4 regions of the Streptomyces sp. NPDC104096 genome follow, and region 3 is predicted to be linked to each of the others. Evidence: riboswitches for the same ligand, from Rfam matches in the RefSeq annotation. Region 3 holds a riboswitch; each other region holds the start of a gene.
What was found. A riboswitch is a leader RNA that binds a small molecule or an ion and turns the genes downstream of it on or off. The one in region 3 is predicted to bind cyclic di-AMP.
Positions count from the first base shown of each region.

Region 1 (3,870 bases), on a different contig from region 3:
GCCGGGCGTCAGGCCGGGCGGACCACGCTGTGGATCCCGGACTCGCCGTCGTAGTAGATCGACTCCTCGCGGACGTACGCGCCGGGCTTGGGGGCGTGGATCATCATGCCGTCGCCGATGTAGATGCCGACGTGGCTGACGTCGTCGTAGAAGAAGACCAGGTCACCCGGCCGGGCGTCGGCGAGGGAGACGGTGGTGCCGGCGTTCACCTGGTCGTAGGTGGTGCGCGGCAGGGTGACCCCGGCGGCTTTCCAGGCGGCCTGGGTGAGGCCGGAGCAGTCGTAGGAGCCGGGCCCGGTCGCGCCCCAGACGTACGGCTTGCCGATCTGCGCGCGGGCGAACGCGAGCGCCTTCTCGGCCTTGGTGCCGACGGCGGAGTCCGCGGACGAGGAGGAGGACGAGGACGAGGAGGAGGACGAGGACGAGGAGCCGGACGAGGAGGACGAGTCCGAACTCGATGCCGCGCTCTCCTTCGCCGCTGCCGCCTCCGCCTGCTGCTTCGCGAGCTCCGCCGCCTTGACCGCGGCCTCCTGCTTCTGCTTCTCGATCGCGGCCAGCCGGGCCTTCTCCTCGGCCGTCAGCCGGGACAGCAGCACCCGCGCGGCGGCGAGCTTCTTCTGGACGGTCGCCTTGGCGGTCTGGAGATCGTTCTGCGCGTCGGTGAGCGTGTCGAGGCTCTCGGTGGCCTTGCGGCGCTCCTTCATCGTCGCGGCCTGCTCGGTGACGTAGTCGTCGACCGCGCCCTTCTGCCGCGAGGTCAGCCGGCCCATGAGCTGGGCCTGGTCGAAGTAGTCCTGGGGCGAGTCCGCGAGCAGGAAGGTCGCGGTGTCCGGCGCGGTGGCACCGGTGCGGTACTGGGCCGCGGCGAAGGAACCGAGTTCCTCGCGTGCCTCGTTGAGCTTCTGGGTGCGCCGGGCGACGTTGTCGAGCAGGGTGTCGACGTGCTTGCGCTGCTTGGTGGTCTTCTCTTTGGCCGCGTTGTAGTTCTCGGTCGCCGACTCGGCCTGGCGGTACAGGTCGTCGACTTTCTTCTCGACCTCTTCGAGGCTCGGCCGGCTGTCGTCGGCCGAGGGGACCGCGTGGGCCGTCTGGGAGAACAGGGCGACGGAGGTGAGGGCCGCCGTGGCCAGGGCGGGGGTCCGTATGCCTGCTGCGCGTGTGCCGGTGGGACGCGACTTGCGGTGCGACGCCAAGGGAGGCGACTCCTTCCACACTCCGCCTACCGGGTTAGCTGTCGGGTTCGGGCGGATGATCGGAAGGTTTGCCCTACGGCCGGTCCCCGATGGGGGACGGGGGCCGATTCACCCCAGGTCTCGGTCGGGTCCCCGGCTCCGGTCGCCGTGCGGGCGTACTGGACTCGGCGGAGGCCACGCGGCCCGGCGACGTTCGCCGGTGGGGGTCGTGCGGCCCGCCCGGCACGCTAGCCAACTCCTGTGGCCCTTGTGAAGGTTGATGGGCGATATGCCCGATACATTTTCGTGACCTGGGACTCGGCTGTGCCGGGGTGCGGTCGATCCGGCACGGATGCTCACGCTTGATGGTGCTCGGACATCTTTTCCCGCTTTGCCGTACCGCGGCACCCGGGCCACCGAGGGTGGCGAGGGCCCCTTCCGACCCGGCTGCGGAGTGTGACGTTCCCCTCCCGGCCCTACGGTCGAGGCCGCCCGGCCACGGGGATGTTCCCGGGACGGCGGCGGGGATGTTCCCGGGACGGCGGCGGGTTGTCGGTGCGGCGCCCTAGACTCGGAGAGCGATGAGCAGCCTCTTTGACGACAGCTTCCTGGCGGATCTCCAGGCCCCCCGGGCCCATGGGGAGGAGCCCCCGCCTCCGCCCGAGGACGAGCACGTGCCGGAGCCGGTTCCGGACGATCTGTTCGGCGGGAAGTTCGACCTGCCTCCGGACCGGGACGACTACTACCGCGACGGCGCCCCGCGTCCGGCGGTCGATCCGGCCGCCCTCCTGGAGGGGCTGAACGACAACCAGCGCGCCGCCGTCGTCCACTCCGGCTCGCCGCTGCTCATCGTGGCCGGCGCAGGCTCCGGCAAGACCCGGGTGCTCACCCACCGCATCGCCCACCTGCTCGGCGAGCGGGGCGTGCACCCGGGCCAGATCCTCGCGATCACCTTCACCAACAAGGCCGCGGGCGAGATGAAGGAGCGCGTCGAGCAGCTCGTCGGCCCGCGCGCCCACGCGATGTGGGTGATGACCTTCCACAGCGCGTGTGTGCGCATCCTGCGCCGCGAGAGCAAGCGCCTCGGCTTCACGTCGTCCTTCTCGATCTACGACGCCGCCGACTCCAAGCGTCTGATGGCCCTGGTCTGCCGCGACCTGGACCTCGACCCCAAGCGCTTCCCGCCGAAGTCCTTCAGCGCCAAGATCTCCAACCTGAAGAACGAGCTGATCGACGAGGAGGACTTCGCGGCCCGGGCCGGCGACGGCTTCGAGAAGACCCTCGCCCAGGCCTACGCGATGTACCAGTCGCGGCTGCGCGAGGCCAACGCGCTCGACTTCGACGACCTGATCATGACGACGGTCAACCTGCTGCGCGCCTTCCCGGACGTCGCCGAGCACTACCGCCGCCGCTTCCGGCACGTGCTCGTCGACGAGTACCAGGACACCAACCACGCCCAGTACGCCCTGGTCCGCGAGCTCGTCGGCACCTCGGAACACCCCGTGGACGCGCCGTCCGGCGAGTTCGACCTCCAGCCCGCCGAGCTGTGCGTCGTGGGTGACGCCGACCAGTCGATCTACGCCTTCCGCGGTGCCACCATCCGCAACATCCTCCAGTTCGAGGAGGACTACCCGGACGCGACGACGATCCTGCTGGAGCAGAACTACCGCTCCACGCAGACCATCCTCTCCGCGGCCAACGCGGTCATCGAGCGCAACGAGTCCCGCCGTCCCAAGAACCTGTGGACCAACGCCGGCGCGGGCGCGAGCATCACCGGATACGTCGCCGACACGGAGCACGACGAGGCGCAGTTCGTCGCCGACGAGATAGACCGCCTCACCGACGCGGGCCAGGCCAAGGCCGGCGATGTCGCGGTGTTCTACCGCACCAACGCCCAGTCCCGTGTCTTCGAGGAGATCTTCATCCGGGTCGGCCTGCCGTACAAGGTCGTCGGCGGTGTCCGCTTCTACGAGCGCAAGGAGGTCCGGGACGTCCTGGCCTACCTGCGCGTCCTGGCCAACCCGGAGGACTCGGTCCCGCTGCGCCGCATCCTCAACGTGCCCAAGCGCGGTATCGGCGAGCGCGCCGAGGCGATGATCGACGCCCTCTCCCACCGCGAGAAGATCAGCTTCGCGCAGGCGCTGCGGCGCGTCGACGAGGCGTACGGAATGGCCGCGCGTTCCACCAACGCCGTCCAGCGCTTCAACGTGCTGATGGACGACCTGCGCACGATCGTCGAGTCGGGCGCCGGCCCGGCGACGGTCCTGGAGGCCGTCCTCGAACGGACCGGTTACCTCGCCGAGTTGCAGGCCTCCACCGACCCCCAGGACGAGACCCGCATCGAGAACCTCCAGGAACTCGCCGCCGTGGCCCTGGAGTTCGAGCAGGAGGCCGGCGAGGGCGAGGCGCCGGGCGGGCTCTCCGACTTCCTGGAGCGGGTCGCGCTGGTCGCCGACTCCGACCAGATCCCCGACGAGGAGGACGGCGACGGCGTCATCACGCTGATGACCCTGCACACCGCCAAGGGACTGGAGTTCCCGGTCGTCTTCCTGACCGGCATGGAGGACGGCGTCTTCCCGCACATGCGCGCCCTCGGTCAGGCCAAGGAGCTGGAGGAGGAGCGCCGGCTGGCGTACGTCGGCATCACCCGCGCCCGTGAGCGGCTCTACCTCACCCGGTCGGCGTTGCGCAGCGCCTG
Region 1 is NZ_JBVJMD010000001.1:319,199-323,068, forward strand. It holds gene ACZ60B_RS01575 (C40 family peptidase) at 9-1,193, opposite strand; cyclic di-AMP (ydaO/yuaA leader) riboswitch at 1,202-1,373, opposite strand; gene pcrA (DNA helicase PcrA) at 1,754-3,870, shown strand, end outside.
Region 1: linked by a shared signal. The riboswitch ahead of ACZ60B_RS01575 (C40 family peptidase) and the one ahead of ACZ60B_RS07550 (M23 family metallopeptidase) in region 3 are both predicted to bind cyclic di-AMP.

Region 2 (3,870 bases), on a different contig from region 3:
GGACTCGGTCCCGCACCCGGACTCGGTCCCGCACCCGGACCACGGTCCCGGCGGCGAGGCACCCGCCTCGCCCGCCTCGCCCGCCTTGCCCATCGCCCCCGCGGCCCCCGTGCCGTCCGGGGCCCCCGTGCCGTCCGGGGCGTCCGGGGCGTCCGGGGCGCCCGTGCAGCCCGTGCCCGCCGACGCCTCCGGCGAGGAGCGGCGGATCTGCCTCCTGCGGTCGCTCCTCAGGCTGCTTCCCGCGCTGCTGGCCGTCGGCGGGGCCGGCTACGGCATCTGCACGCCCCGCGGCTTCACCGCGGCGCCCCTCTTCACGGCCGCCCCGCTGGTGGCGGCCCCGCTGTACTCCTTCCTCGGCACCGCCGTCACGGGGGTGGCCGCCGTCGTCGGCGCGTACGCCGTGCACGCCCGGTTCACCCGGGTCCCGGACGCCGACGCGGTCACCGAGATCGTCACCGTGGCCACGGTCGCCGCGATGGCCGCGGTCATCAACCGTGTCGTGCGCCGCGGCGACCAGCGCCTCGCCAGTGCCCGCGAGATCGCCGAGGCCGCCCAGCGCGCGGTGCTGCCCGAGCCCGCCGCCCGGATCGGCGGGTACGACGTCGCCGCCCGCTACGAGGCGGCCCAGGCCGACGCCTTCATCGGCGGCGACCTCTACGCCGTACAGGACACCCCGCGCGGCGTACGGCTGGTCGTCGGGGACGTACGGGGCAAGGGCATGGGCGCGGTGGCGGCGGTGGCCGTGGTCATCGGGGCCTTCCGGGAGGCCGCCGAGCAGGAGGCGACCCTGGAGGCGGTCGCCCAGCGGCTGGAACGGGCGCTGGCGCGCGAGGGCACCAGGCGCGACGGGCCCGACGTCTCCGAGGGCTTCACCACCGCCGTACTCGCCGAACTTCCGCACGGGGACGAGACGGTGCGGATCCTCAACCGCGGGCACCCGCCGCCGCTGCTGCTGCACCCGGACGGCACCGTGTGCCCCCTGCCCGCCCGGGAGCCCGCCCTGCCGCTCGGCATGGGCGAGCTGGACAGCCGGCCCGACCGCGCGGAGGAGACCCGGTTCCCCAGGGGCGCCACCCTGCTTCTGCACACCGACGGCGTCTCCGAGGCGCGTGACGTCCAAGGCCGTTTCTACGACCCCGAGGAGCGGCTCGCCGGCCGCTCCTTCCGTGATCCCGAGGAACTGCTCGCCGCTCTCGCGCGGGACGTGCACCGGCACTGCGGGGGAGGACTGGCGGACGACATGGCCCTGCTCGCCGTCCGGCGGCCCTGACCACGCTCTCGTCACGTGGAGTGATCGGACGACCCCCCTGCGCATAACATCTGAGTCACCATCAAAACCTCCGTGACTCCTGAGGAGTTGCCGGCGCGCTTCACGCAAGGGGCAACTCGCCCTATTTCCGCCGGTCATCGCCTTAAGTCCTGGCCAAAAATGTTATTGATCAAGCGGAACGGCTTGGAATCCTGACCCCGTGCCCATTAACGTTCGATAACGCAGCGCGGTCGTCCCAGCCGTCACAAGGCGGCTCCGTGCGCACGCGCCGAATCCCGCAAGGGAACCGGGGAACCAACACCCTGGGGTGAATCGCACGGCCACCACTGTCAGTGACACCAGTGACAGGCGGTATACGCGCGTAGGAGACCTTCCTGCTCCGAACCCGTCAGCTAACCCGGTAGGCGAGAAGGAAGGAAGGAGTACGCCCACGTGGCGTCCAACCCGCCTGCCCCAGAGGCCCCGTTCGTGCCGAGCCAGACCAGCACCGAGCCCTTCGGCCTCGGCAGCTACCGCGCCGACGAGGGTCCGTGGGAGGAATGGAATCCCACCGCGGAGACCGTTCGCCCCCCGCGTGGCAAGCATCGCGTCGCCAAGCAGCGTGGCGGGGGACTCGCCCGCAGCTCCACCGTCCTGGGCGTCGGTGTCATAGCCGCCGTCGCCGGCGGCGGAATGGCCAGCGCCAACACCGGCAAGCCGCCGGTCTCCATCTCCATGCCCGACCTTCCCTCCGTCGGCTCCCTGCTGTCGGACGAGAAGCCCGCCGAGACCGCGCAGGACGTCGCGACCCCGCTCAGCGGCATCGGTGTGACCACCGCCGACACCGCCCAGGGCACCACCGACGCCGGCGAGGCGCTGCGCAGCCGGATCATGGCCCAGGCCGAGCAGCAGCAGACCCAGGTCGAGGCCAAGGCCGCCGCCGCTGCCGAGAAGGCCGCCACCGACGCGGCCGCCAAGGCGGAGCAGGCGGCCAAGGAAAAGGCCGAGGCCGCCAAGAAGAAGGCGGAGGAAGAGGCCGCGAAGAAGGCCGAGGCCGAGCGCCTGGCCGAACTCGCCAAGCAGTACACCCTGCCGACCTCCTCGTACACGATCACCTCGACCTTCGGCGAGGCCGGCTCCATGTGGTCCTCCGGGTACCACACGGGCCTCGACTTCGCCGCGCCCACCGGAACGCTCATCAAGGCGATCCACAGCGGCACGATCACCGAGGCGGGCTGGGCCGGCTCCTACGGCTACCGCACGATCCTCACCCTCGACGACGGCACCGAGCTGTGGTTCTGCCACCAGTCCTCGATCAGCGTCAGCGTCGGGCAGAAGGTCGCCACCGGCGATGTCATCGGCCGCGTGGGCGCCACCGGCAACGTCACCGGTCCGCACCTGCACCTGGAGGTCCACCCGGGCGGCAGCGCGGACGGGATCGACCCGATGGCCTGGCTGCGCGGCAAGGGACTCACCCCCTGACGTCCCGGTCCCCCCGGCTTTCCTGAACCTCCGGCAGTCCTGGCGACATCCCCCCGACGCCAGGACTGCCGGTTTTTCCGCTGCCGGGCCGCGGGAGACGGGCGACGGCTCACGGAAGCGGTGGGAGTGCCGGACGGCCGTACGGAATATCACCTTCCAGGCCGGGCGTTGACATTGGGCATGACTTCCCTTCGCAAGCTCGGTTCCTCCGACCTCGAGGTCTTCCCGCTCGCCCTCGGCGGCAACGTCTTCGGCTGGACCGCCGACCAGGACCGGTCCTTCGCCGTGCTCGACGCCTACACGGCCGCGGGCGGCAACTTCATCGACACCGCGGACTCCTACTCGGCCTGGGTAGACGGCAATCAGGGCGGTGAGTCCGAGACGATCATCGGCGACTGGGTCAGGGCCCGCGGCAACCGCGCCGACGTCGTCATCGCCACCAAGGTCAGCCAGCACCCCGAGTTCCCCGGTCTGAGCGCCGCCAACATCAAGGCCGCCGCCGACGCCTCGCTGCGCCGCCTCGGCACCGACCACATCGACCTCTACTACACCCACTTCGACAAGCCCGAGGTGCCGGTGGAGGAGATCGTCGGCGCGCTCGACGAACTGGTGCGGGCGGGCAAGGTGCGCCAGATCGGCGCCTCCAACATCTCCCCCGCGCGGCTGCGCGAGTCCCTGGAGTTCTCCGACAGCGAGGGCCTGGCCCGGTACGTGGCCCTCCAGCCCCACTACAACCTGGTCTCGCGAGACACCTACGAGGGAGAACTCCAGGACCTCGCGGCCCGGTCCGGGCTCGCGGCCGTCCCCTACTTCGCCCTCGCCTCCGGATTCCTCACGGGCAAGTACCGCCCGGGTACGACGGTCGACAGCGCGCGGGCCACCGGCGCCGCCAAGCACCTGGAGACCGACCGCGGCCGCAAGGTCCTCGCCGCCCTCGACGAGATCGCCGGCGCCCATGACGTCCCGGTCGCCACCGTCGCGCTCGTCTGGCTCGCCGCCCGGCCGACCGTGCTCGCCCCGATCGCCTCCGCCCGCACGGTGGAGCAGCTGCCGGCCCTGCTCGGGGTCGCGGAGCTGGAGCTGACGGAGCCGGAGGTCGCGCGCCTCACGGAGGCGTCGGCCTGATCCGGCCCGCCCGC
Region 2 is NZ_JBVJMD010000002.1:21,070-24,939, reverse strand. It holds gene ACZ60B_RS02535 (PP2C family protein-serine/threonine phosphatase) at 110-1,270, shown strand; cyclic di-AMP (ydaO/yuaA leader) riboswitch at 1,527-1,692, shown strand; gene ACZ60B_RS02530 (M23 family metallopeptidase) at 1,703-2,731, shown strand; gene ACZ60B_RS02525 (aldo/keto reductase) at 2,912-3,856, shown strand.
Region 2: linked by a shared signal. The riboswitch ahead of ACZ60B_RS02530 (M23 family metallopeptidase) and the one ahead of ACZ60B_RS07550 (M23 family metallopeptidase) in region 3 are both predicted to bind cyclic di-AMP.

Region 3 (3,870 bases):
CCCTGCGCCGCCGGGCCTCGCTGACCCTGGAGGCCGCCGCCCGTGCCGCCGGGCTGTCGCCCGCCCATCTCTCCCGGCTGGAGACCGGGCAGCGCCAGGCATCGCTGCCGATGCTGCTCGCACTCGCCCGCGTCTACGGTACGACAGTCTCGGACCTGCTCGGCGAGACGGTCCCCGACCGGGACGCCGTGCTGCGCGCCGGTGACGCGGAGCCGACCGCCGCGGGCGGCTGGACGTACTGGCAGGCTGGCTCGCCCGGCCGCGGGATGCAGGCCCTGCGGGTACGCGTCCCGTACGGCTCGCAGGGCGACGTCGTCCGCGTGCACCCCGGCGAGGAGTGGCTGTACGTCCTCACCGGGCGCCTGCGGCTGCGACTGGCCGACGCCACCCACCTGCTCGGTCCGGGCGACAGCGCGCACTTCGACTCGCTGACCCCGCACCGTATAGCCGCTCAGGACCCCGACGGGGTCGAGCTGCTGTTCGTACACACCCTGTTGCAGAGCCCGACGGCCACCCTGTGCCTCGGCGACACCATCGGAGAGAAGCCATGAGTGACATCGAGGAGAAGTTCCCCCGCTCCCTCTGGATCAGGCTGATCGTCTACATCGCCGTGGGACACGTCCTCGCGGCGTTCATCTGGCTGCTCTTCGAGGTCGGCGCCCAGCAGTAGTCGCCCGGCGACGGGCGGCTCGGCGGCGGGGCGCCGACAGCGGGCGGCCCGAAGGGCCGGAGCCCGGCGGCGAGCCGCCGGGCCGAGGGTCAGTCGAGGAGCCGCTCGCGCAGCCGTTCCCGGGTCTCGGGCGCCAGCCGGAGCCCCTGCTCCAGGTAGGCGTCGACGCCGCCCCAGTTCTCCTCGATGGTCTCCAGCGCCGCGGCCAGGTACTCCGCCCGCGCGTCGAACAGGGGGCTGAGCAGCTCCATGACCTCGGGGGAGTAGCCCGCCGAGGACGAGTCGCTGCGGCGCACCCTGTAGCGGCGGTGCGTGGCGTTGGACTCCAGGTAGTCGGCGAGGATCGCCTCGCGCTCCACGCCCAGGGCCAGCAGCGTCACCGCGATGGACAGGCCGGCGCGGTCCTTGCCCGCCGCGCAGTGCATCAGGGCCGGGACGCTGTCCTCGGAGAGCGAGTGCAGCACCCGGGAGTGCTCGCCCGTCCGCTCCTTGACGATGGTGCGGTACGACATGATCATCCGGTGCGCGGCCCTGCCCTCGCCGAGGATCGCGCGCAGCTGCTCGATCTCGCCGTCGCGGACCATCTTCCAGAACTCGGAGCCGTCCGCCGGGTCCGACAGCGGCAGGTTTACATTGCGCACGCCGGGCAGCTCGACGTCCGGGCCCTCCAGCTTCTGGTCCGCCGCGTTGCGGAAGTCGAAGATCGTGTGCAGCTTCAGGGAGGACAGGAACGCCGCGTCCTCGTCGGTCGCGTGCGCCAGGTGACCGCTGCGGAACAGCACGCCGTGGCGCACCCGCCGTCCGTCGGCGGTGGGCAGTCCGCCGACGTCGCGGAAGTTGCGCACTCCGGCCAGTTCGGGCTCGGTCGACGGGACCTGCTGCGTCAAGGGGGGCTCCTCCCGCTCGCCCCGTCGGCGTGGCTCGGCGGGTGGCCGACGGGATGCGCTGACGACGATACGACATCGGTTCGAGGGCGACCGCGTCGTCCACAGGCCGAAGCGTCGGTGCGGCGACCGTCCCGGTGTGTCACCTGTAGGCGGTCTGCCCGGATTGCCCTCTTTGCCGGAACTCGCCCTGGAATAAAGGTGACTGGGTGACGAGTGCGTGAGGAGGGTCATATCGGTGACCGTGAGTGCTGCGTCATGTTCACGCAATCAGTGCGCCTTTTGGGGAGATGTGAAACGAGAGGGGAGGAGTTTTACGCAGGGTAATCGGGATCTCTCGTAACGGATCAAGCAAAACGGGCACATCCGGAAGAGGCCGCTTGTCCCGTTGTGGCGGGCTCGCTTACGTTCCACACCGATCCGGGTGGACGCCTAATCCTGCCGCCGCCCGGTGCCCGCACACTCACCCGTGCACGGCAGGAACGGGGGACCCACAGGCTCGACCGCCTGGTCCCGTCACCGGAACAGGCTAGGGGTTCAGCCGCGCCGCGAGCGCGGCCGGGCATCTCCAGTCCGCACCCGACAGCTCACCTCGTAGGCGCCGGAGAGGAAAACGCCATGCCCGCGAAGGGTAAGCACCGCCGTCCCAAGGCCCCGCGCCTCAGCCGCTCGCTCGCCGTCGTCGGAACCGGCGGTGCCACGCTCGCCCTCCCGCTGCTGGGGGCCACCGGCGCGCACGCGGCGACGCCGCAGTCCGCCGCCCGGTCGGTTCCCGCGAAGGCCGCGCAGTCCGGCGCGACGAGCGGCCAGAAGACCGCCGAGCAGGCTGACGGGCAGAGCACGGGTGCCCGTACCTACACGGTGGTCGCCGGCGACCACCTCGCGAAGATAGCCGACGCCCAGCACGTCGACGGCGGCTGGCACCGGCTCTACCAGGACAACCGGGCGGCCGTCGGGGCCGATCCGTCGCTGATCCACCCCGGTCTGAAGCTCAGCATCGGCGCGAAGGCAGTGACGGGCGAGGGCGCCGGGTCCGCCGCGCCGAAGTCGCCGTCGGCGGGGTCCTCCTCGGCGGAGTCGTCCCCCGCGAAGTCCGCGTCGGCGGAGTCCTCGTCCGCGCGGTCCTCCGCGGCGAAGCCCGCCGCCCCGCAGACCACCGGCAGCGGTTTCACGCTCCCGGTCGCCGGTGCCCCGATCGGCACCGCGTACCACGTGGCGGGCAGCATGTGGTCCAGCGGCCACCACACCGGCGTCGACTTCGTCGTCCCGACCGGCACCTCGCTCAAGGCCGTCGGCGCGGGCACCGTCGTCTCGGCCGGCTGGGGCGGCGCGTACGGCAACCAGGTCGTCATCCGGCTCGCCGACGGCCACTACGCGCAGTACGCCCACCTGTCCCGGCTCTCCGTCTCGGCCGGCCAGACCGTGACCGCGGGTCAGCAGGTCGGTCTCTCGGGCGCGACCGGCAATGTGACCGGCCCGCACCTGCACTTCGAGATCCGCACCACCCCGGACTACGGCTCCGACGTCGACCCGATCGCCTACCTCCGCGCGCACGGCGTCGCCGTCTGACCGACGGGCAGTCCGACCGCCGGGCTGTCTGAGCGACGAACTGCCTGACCGGCAGGCCGTCTCCCGCGTGCCTCTCCGCCGTCGAAGGCCGGACCCCGATCCCCGGGGGCCGGCCTTCGACGCGCCCGGGTGCGGGCACTGCGTCGATGTTCCGGATCGCACGCTTATTCCCTGATTGGACAACTCTTTAGGAGTGGCTTATCTCACCGTCCGTCAACCCATGGCTACGGTCGCGTAGGTCACATTCGAAGGTGAATCATGAGCCGATGTGGCAGACGATTCGAAGAGTGACAGCAGAGCAGTGATCGGGTCGTACGTGGCGGTGGGGGACAGCTTCACCGAGGGCGTCGGCGACCCCGGCCCCGACGGGGCGTTCGTCGGCTGGGCCGACCGGTTCGCGGTCCTCCTGGCGGACCGGCAGCCCGAGGGCGACTTCCAGTACACCAATCTCGCGGTACGCGGAAAGCTCCTCGACCAGATCGTGGAGGACCAGCTTCCGCAGGCCGTCCGACTCGCGCCGGACCTGGTCTCCTTCTGCGCCGGCGGCAACGACATCCTCCGGCCCGGGACCGACCCCGACGAGGTGGCGGAGCGGTTCGAGCGCGCGATCGCCGCGCTGACCGCCGTATCCGGCACCGTCATGGTGACAACCGGCTTCGACACCCGCGGTGTTCCCCTGCTCAAGCACCTGCGCGGGAAGATCGCGACCTACAACGGGCACGTCCGGGCCGTCGCCGACCGGTACGG
Region 3 is NZ_JBVJMD010000004.1:310,484-314,353, reverse strand. It holds gene ACZ60B_RS07565 (helix-turn-helix domain-containing protein) at 1-551, shown strand, start outside; gene ACZ60B_RS07560 (DUF6126 family protein) at 548-670, shown strand; gene ACZ60B_RS07555 (tyrosine-protein phosphatase) at 760-1,557, opposite strand; cyclic di-AMP (ydaO/yuaA leader) riboswitch at 2,009-2,170, shown strand; gene ACZ60B_RS07550 (M23 family metallopeptidase) at 2,173-3,123, shown strand; gene ACZ60B_RS07545 (SGNH/GDSL hydrolase family protein) at 3,425-3,870, shown strand, end outside.

Region 4 (3,870 bases), on a different contig from region 3:
TGCCGGGTCCGGCGCAGACGCCGACATGACTGGTGTCGCCGTGGAAGAAGATGAGATCGCCGGGCTGGAGGTCGGTGAGCGGGATCGCCGAGACGGTGCGGGCCTGGTCGAGCGCCGCGCGGGGGAGCTCGACCCCGGCGGCCCGCCAGGCGGCCTGCGTGAGACTGGCACAGTCGTACGACTCGGGGCCGGTCGCGCCCCACAGGCACGGCCTGCCGATCTGGGCGCGCGCGAACTCCAGGGCCTTCGCGGCCTTGCCGCCGTACCCCGCCGGCTCCGGCACGCCGACCGGGGCGGGCGCGGCGGACATGGCGGGCATAGCCGGCACGGCGGGTGCCGGGGGGACGGGGGGCATGGCAGGTACGGCCGGCGCGGCGGGCATGGCGGGCACGGCGAACTGTCCGGTGTCCATCGGGGCGAACCGGCCCGTGTCGGCCGGAGCGGCCGGGTAGGCGGGGCTCGCGGGGGCGCTCGGATAGGCAGCGTTCACGGGGGAGCCCTGGTACGCCGTGTCGGCGGGGGCGCCCGGGTAGCCGACGTTCGCGGGGGCGCCGGGGTAGGGAGGGCTCGCGGGAGCACTCGGGTAGCCGGCGGCCGCCGGGGTGCTCGGGTAGACGGCTCCCATGTTCGGGACGGCGCTGAACTGACCGGTGTCGGCGGGAGGGTTGGTGAACCCGACGTCGACGGGAAGGCTGAACTGGCCGGTGTTGACCGGGGTGTTCGGGTAGACAGCTCCCATGTTCGGGACGGCGCTGAACTGCCCGGTGTCGGCGGGAGGGTTGGTGAGGCCGACGTCGACGGGAAGGCTGAACTGGCCCGTGTCGACCGGGGTGTTCGGGTAGGCGGCGACGCTCGGGATGGCGCTGAACTGCCCGGTGTCGGCCGGAGGGTTCGTGACGGCGCCATCGAGGGGAAGGCTGAACTGCCCGGTGTCGATGGGGGTGTTCGGGTATCCCGCGACACTGGGAACGGTGCCGTACTGCCCGGTGGCGCCGGGAGCCCCCGGGTACTCGCCGCTCCCGGCGAGAGGGTCGGGGCCGGGTGACGGCTGGGTGAGCCACCCGGTGCCCTGGCCGAACAGCGGATCCTGCTCGGGGACCGGCCAGCGCGGCGCGGCGGTCGGCGCGCTCTCCGGGGCCGGCGGAGTGCTGCGCAGGGCGACCTGCCGGGTCAGCAGTCTGCGGGCCTGGGTGAGCTTCTCCTGGTTCCGCCCCTTGACCGACCGCCGCGCGGTCTGCCGTGCCGCGGTGTCGGCCACGGGCGTGGCCGCGGGCGCAGGTGCGGGCGCGGCCGCGAGCGGTCCCGCCGGGAGCGCGGAGGGGATGGAAGGGGCAGAGGGTGCGGAGGCGGCGGGCAGAGCCGGGAAGGCGTCCCGTCGGCCCTCCGGCGCGGTCGCGGCCGGGAGGGCGGCGACGGGTCCGGCGGTGAGCTCCGGGACGCGCCGGGCGGGAGCCTCCAGTTCGGGGCGGGGGGCCGGAATGGCGGCCGGGAGCTCCGGCGCGGGCGACGCCGCGGGGCGGGCCGCGGCCGGCGGCGCGGGCATCCTGTCGGCGGGCAGCACCGCCGCGACGGTCGGGCCTATCTTGGCGCGCGCTCCGTCGAACCACTTCCGGGCGACGTCGTCGAGGGCGGGGTCGGACGGCTTGCGCTGAGCGGGACGCACCGGTCGGGTGGGCCTGCGGTTGCCGGCTGACATCGCGCGGGTGGCGTTGTAGGTCCCCGAGTCGGTCTCCGCGCGGTCGTAGAGGGTGTTGACCCGCTGCCGGATCTCCTCGCCGCTGACCGCGTCCGACATACCGGGGAGGCCGAGACCTTCGGGGCGCTTGTCGCGTCCTGGCGCCATCGGCGACGTACTCCTTCCGTGCTCCGCCTACCGAGTTAGCTGTCGGGTTCGGGCGGAGGTTCCGGAAGGCGTGCCCTACGGCCCTTGCCCCGCAGGGCGGTTGGGCCGATTCACCCCAGAGGATCGGTTGGGTCCCCGGCTCCGGCGGCCGCAGTGGTGCACCGGACTCGGCGGAGGCAGCGCGGCCCGGCGGGATTCGCCGGAGGAACCGAGCGGCCTGGCGCCAACTTAGCTAATTTGTGCGGCTCGTGTGAAGGTTGAAGTGCGGTATGTCCGATACGTAATTGTGACCTTCATTTCCTTCTGCCGTTCCCCGGGTCGCGGGTGAACGGGATGCGGAGGGGGTGGCTGCCGCGTCCCGCGTTCCGTCGGCTCGACCGGCGCACGTGGATCAGTCATCGTCTCGATCGCCGTGGCGCGTGAATCAATCGTCGCAACGATCGATTCGATCGTCGAATCTTGAATTTGCTTACGATTCGGTCATATTCTCTGTGCATTCATCCGCCGTCGCTCTACGAGGTAGTCATGGACCGCACCCGCCTTCAGCACCTCCTGGCCCGCGAGAGCGCCGAGGCCGACCGCCGCAACCCCCGCTCGAAGGCCGCCTACGCGCGGTCCGAGCACCTCTTCGGCCGGGTGCCGATGACCTGGATGAACAAGACCGCCGGTGCCTTCCCGCGTTATCTGGACACCGCGCGCGGCGCCAGGGTGACCGACATCGACGGACACGAGTACATCGACTTCTGCCTCGGCGACACCGGCGCGATGGCCGGCCACTCGCCGGCGGTGGTGGCCGAAGCCGTCCGGCACCGGTTCGCCGAACTGGGCGGGGCGACCGCGATGCTGCCCACCGAGGACGCCGAATGGGTCGGCGCGGAGCTGACCCGCCGTTTCGGGCTGACCCGGTGGAGCTTCTCGCTGACGGCGACGGACGCCAACCGCTGGGCCATCCGGCTCGCCCGCGCCGTCACCGGCCGCTCCAAGATCCTCGTGAACGGCTACAGCTACCACGGCAGCGTCGACGAGTCGCTCATCGTCGTCGGCCCCGACGGTCTGGGCGCCCCCCGCCCCGGAAACGTCGGAGCGCCCTGCGACGTCACGCTGACCAGCCGGGTCGCCGAGTTCAACGACCTGGAGCGGCTGGAGCGCGAACTCGCCCACGGCGACGTCGCCGCCGTCCTGATGGAGCCCGCGCTGACCAACATCGGCATCGTGCTGCCCGAACCCGGCTACCTGGCCGGGGTCCGCGCGCTGACGCGGCAGTACGGCACCCTCCTCGTCAACGACGAGACGCACACCTTCTCCGCCGGTCCGGGCGGCTGCACCGCGGCCTGGGACCTGGAGCCGGACGTCCTGACCATCGGCAAGGCGATCGGCGGCGGCATTCCCGCCGGCGCCTACGGTCTCTCCGCCGACCTGGCCGACCGGCTGCTGTCCCGCGCCGATCTCGACCTGGTGGACATGGGCGGCGTCGGCGGCACCCTCGCGGGCAACGCGCTCTCCGTCGCCGCGATGCGCGCCACCCTGGAACACGTCCTGACCGACGACGCCTTCGCCCACATGTCGAAGCTGTCCGAGCGCTTCGAGGCGGGGGTGCGCGCGGGTATCGCCGCCCACGACCTGCCGTGGTCGGTCAGCCGCCTCGGGGCGCGCACCGAGTACCGCTTCGCCGACCCCGCCCCGCGCACCGGCGCCGAGTCCGCGGCGGCCGGCGACCCGGAGCTGGAGGACTTCCTCCACCTCTATCTCGCCAACCGCGGCATCCTGCTGACCCCGTTCCACAACATGGCGCTCATGTGCCCCGACACCACGGAACAGGACGTGGACACCCACACCGGGCTGTTCGCCGCCGCCCTCGCCGAACTCGTCGGCTGACGTGCGCCGATAGGGTGGGTTCGAACCGCCGGGAAGGAAAGGGAACCAGCAGACGTGGACGAGATCGACCGGGCCATCCTGCGGGAACTCCAGACCGACGGCCGTATCGCGTACGCCGACCTCGGCCCCAAGGTCGGCCTGTCCGCCTCCGC
Region 4 is NZ_JBVJMD010000010.1:170,139-174,008, forward strand. It holds gene ACZ60B_RS14220 (C40 family peptidase) at 1-1,843, opposite strand, end outside; cyclic di-AMP (ydaO/yuaA leader) riboswitch at 1,852-2,026, opposite strand; gene ACZ60B_RS14225 (transaminase) at 2,369-3,718, shown strand; gene ACZ60B_RS14230 (Lrp/AsnC family transcriptional regulator) at 3,773-3,870, shown strand, end outside.
Region 4: linked by a shared signal. The riboswitch ahead of ACZ60B_RS14220 (C40 family peptidase) and the one ahead of ACZ60B_RS07550 (M23 family metallopeptidase) in region 3 are both predicted to bind cyclic di-AMP.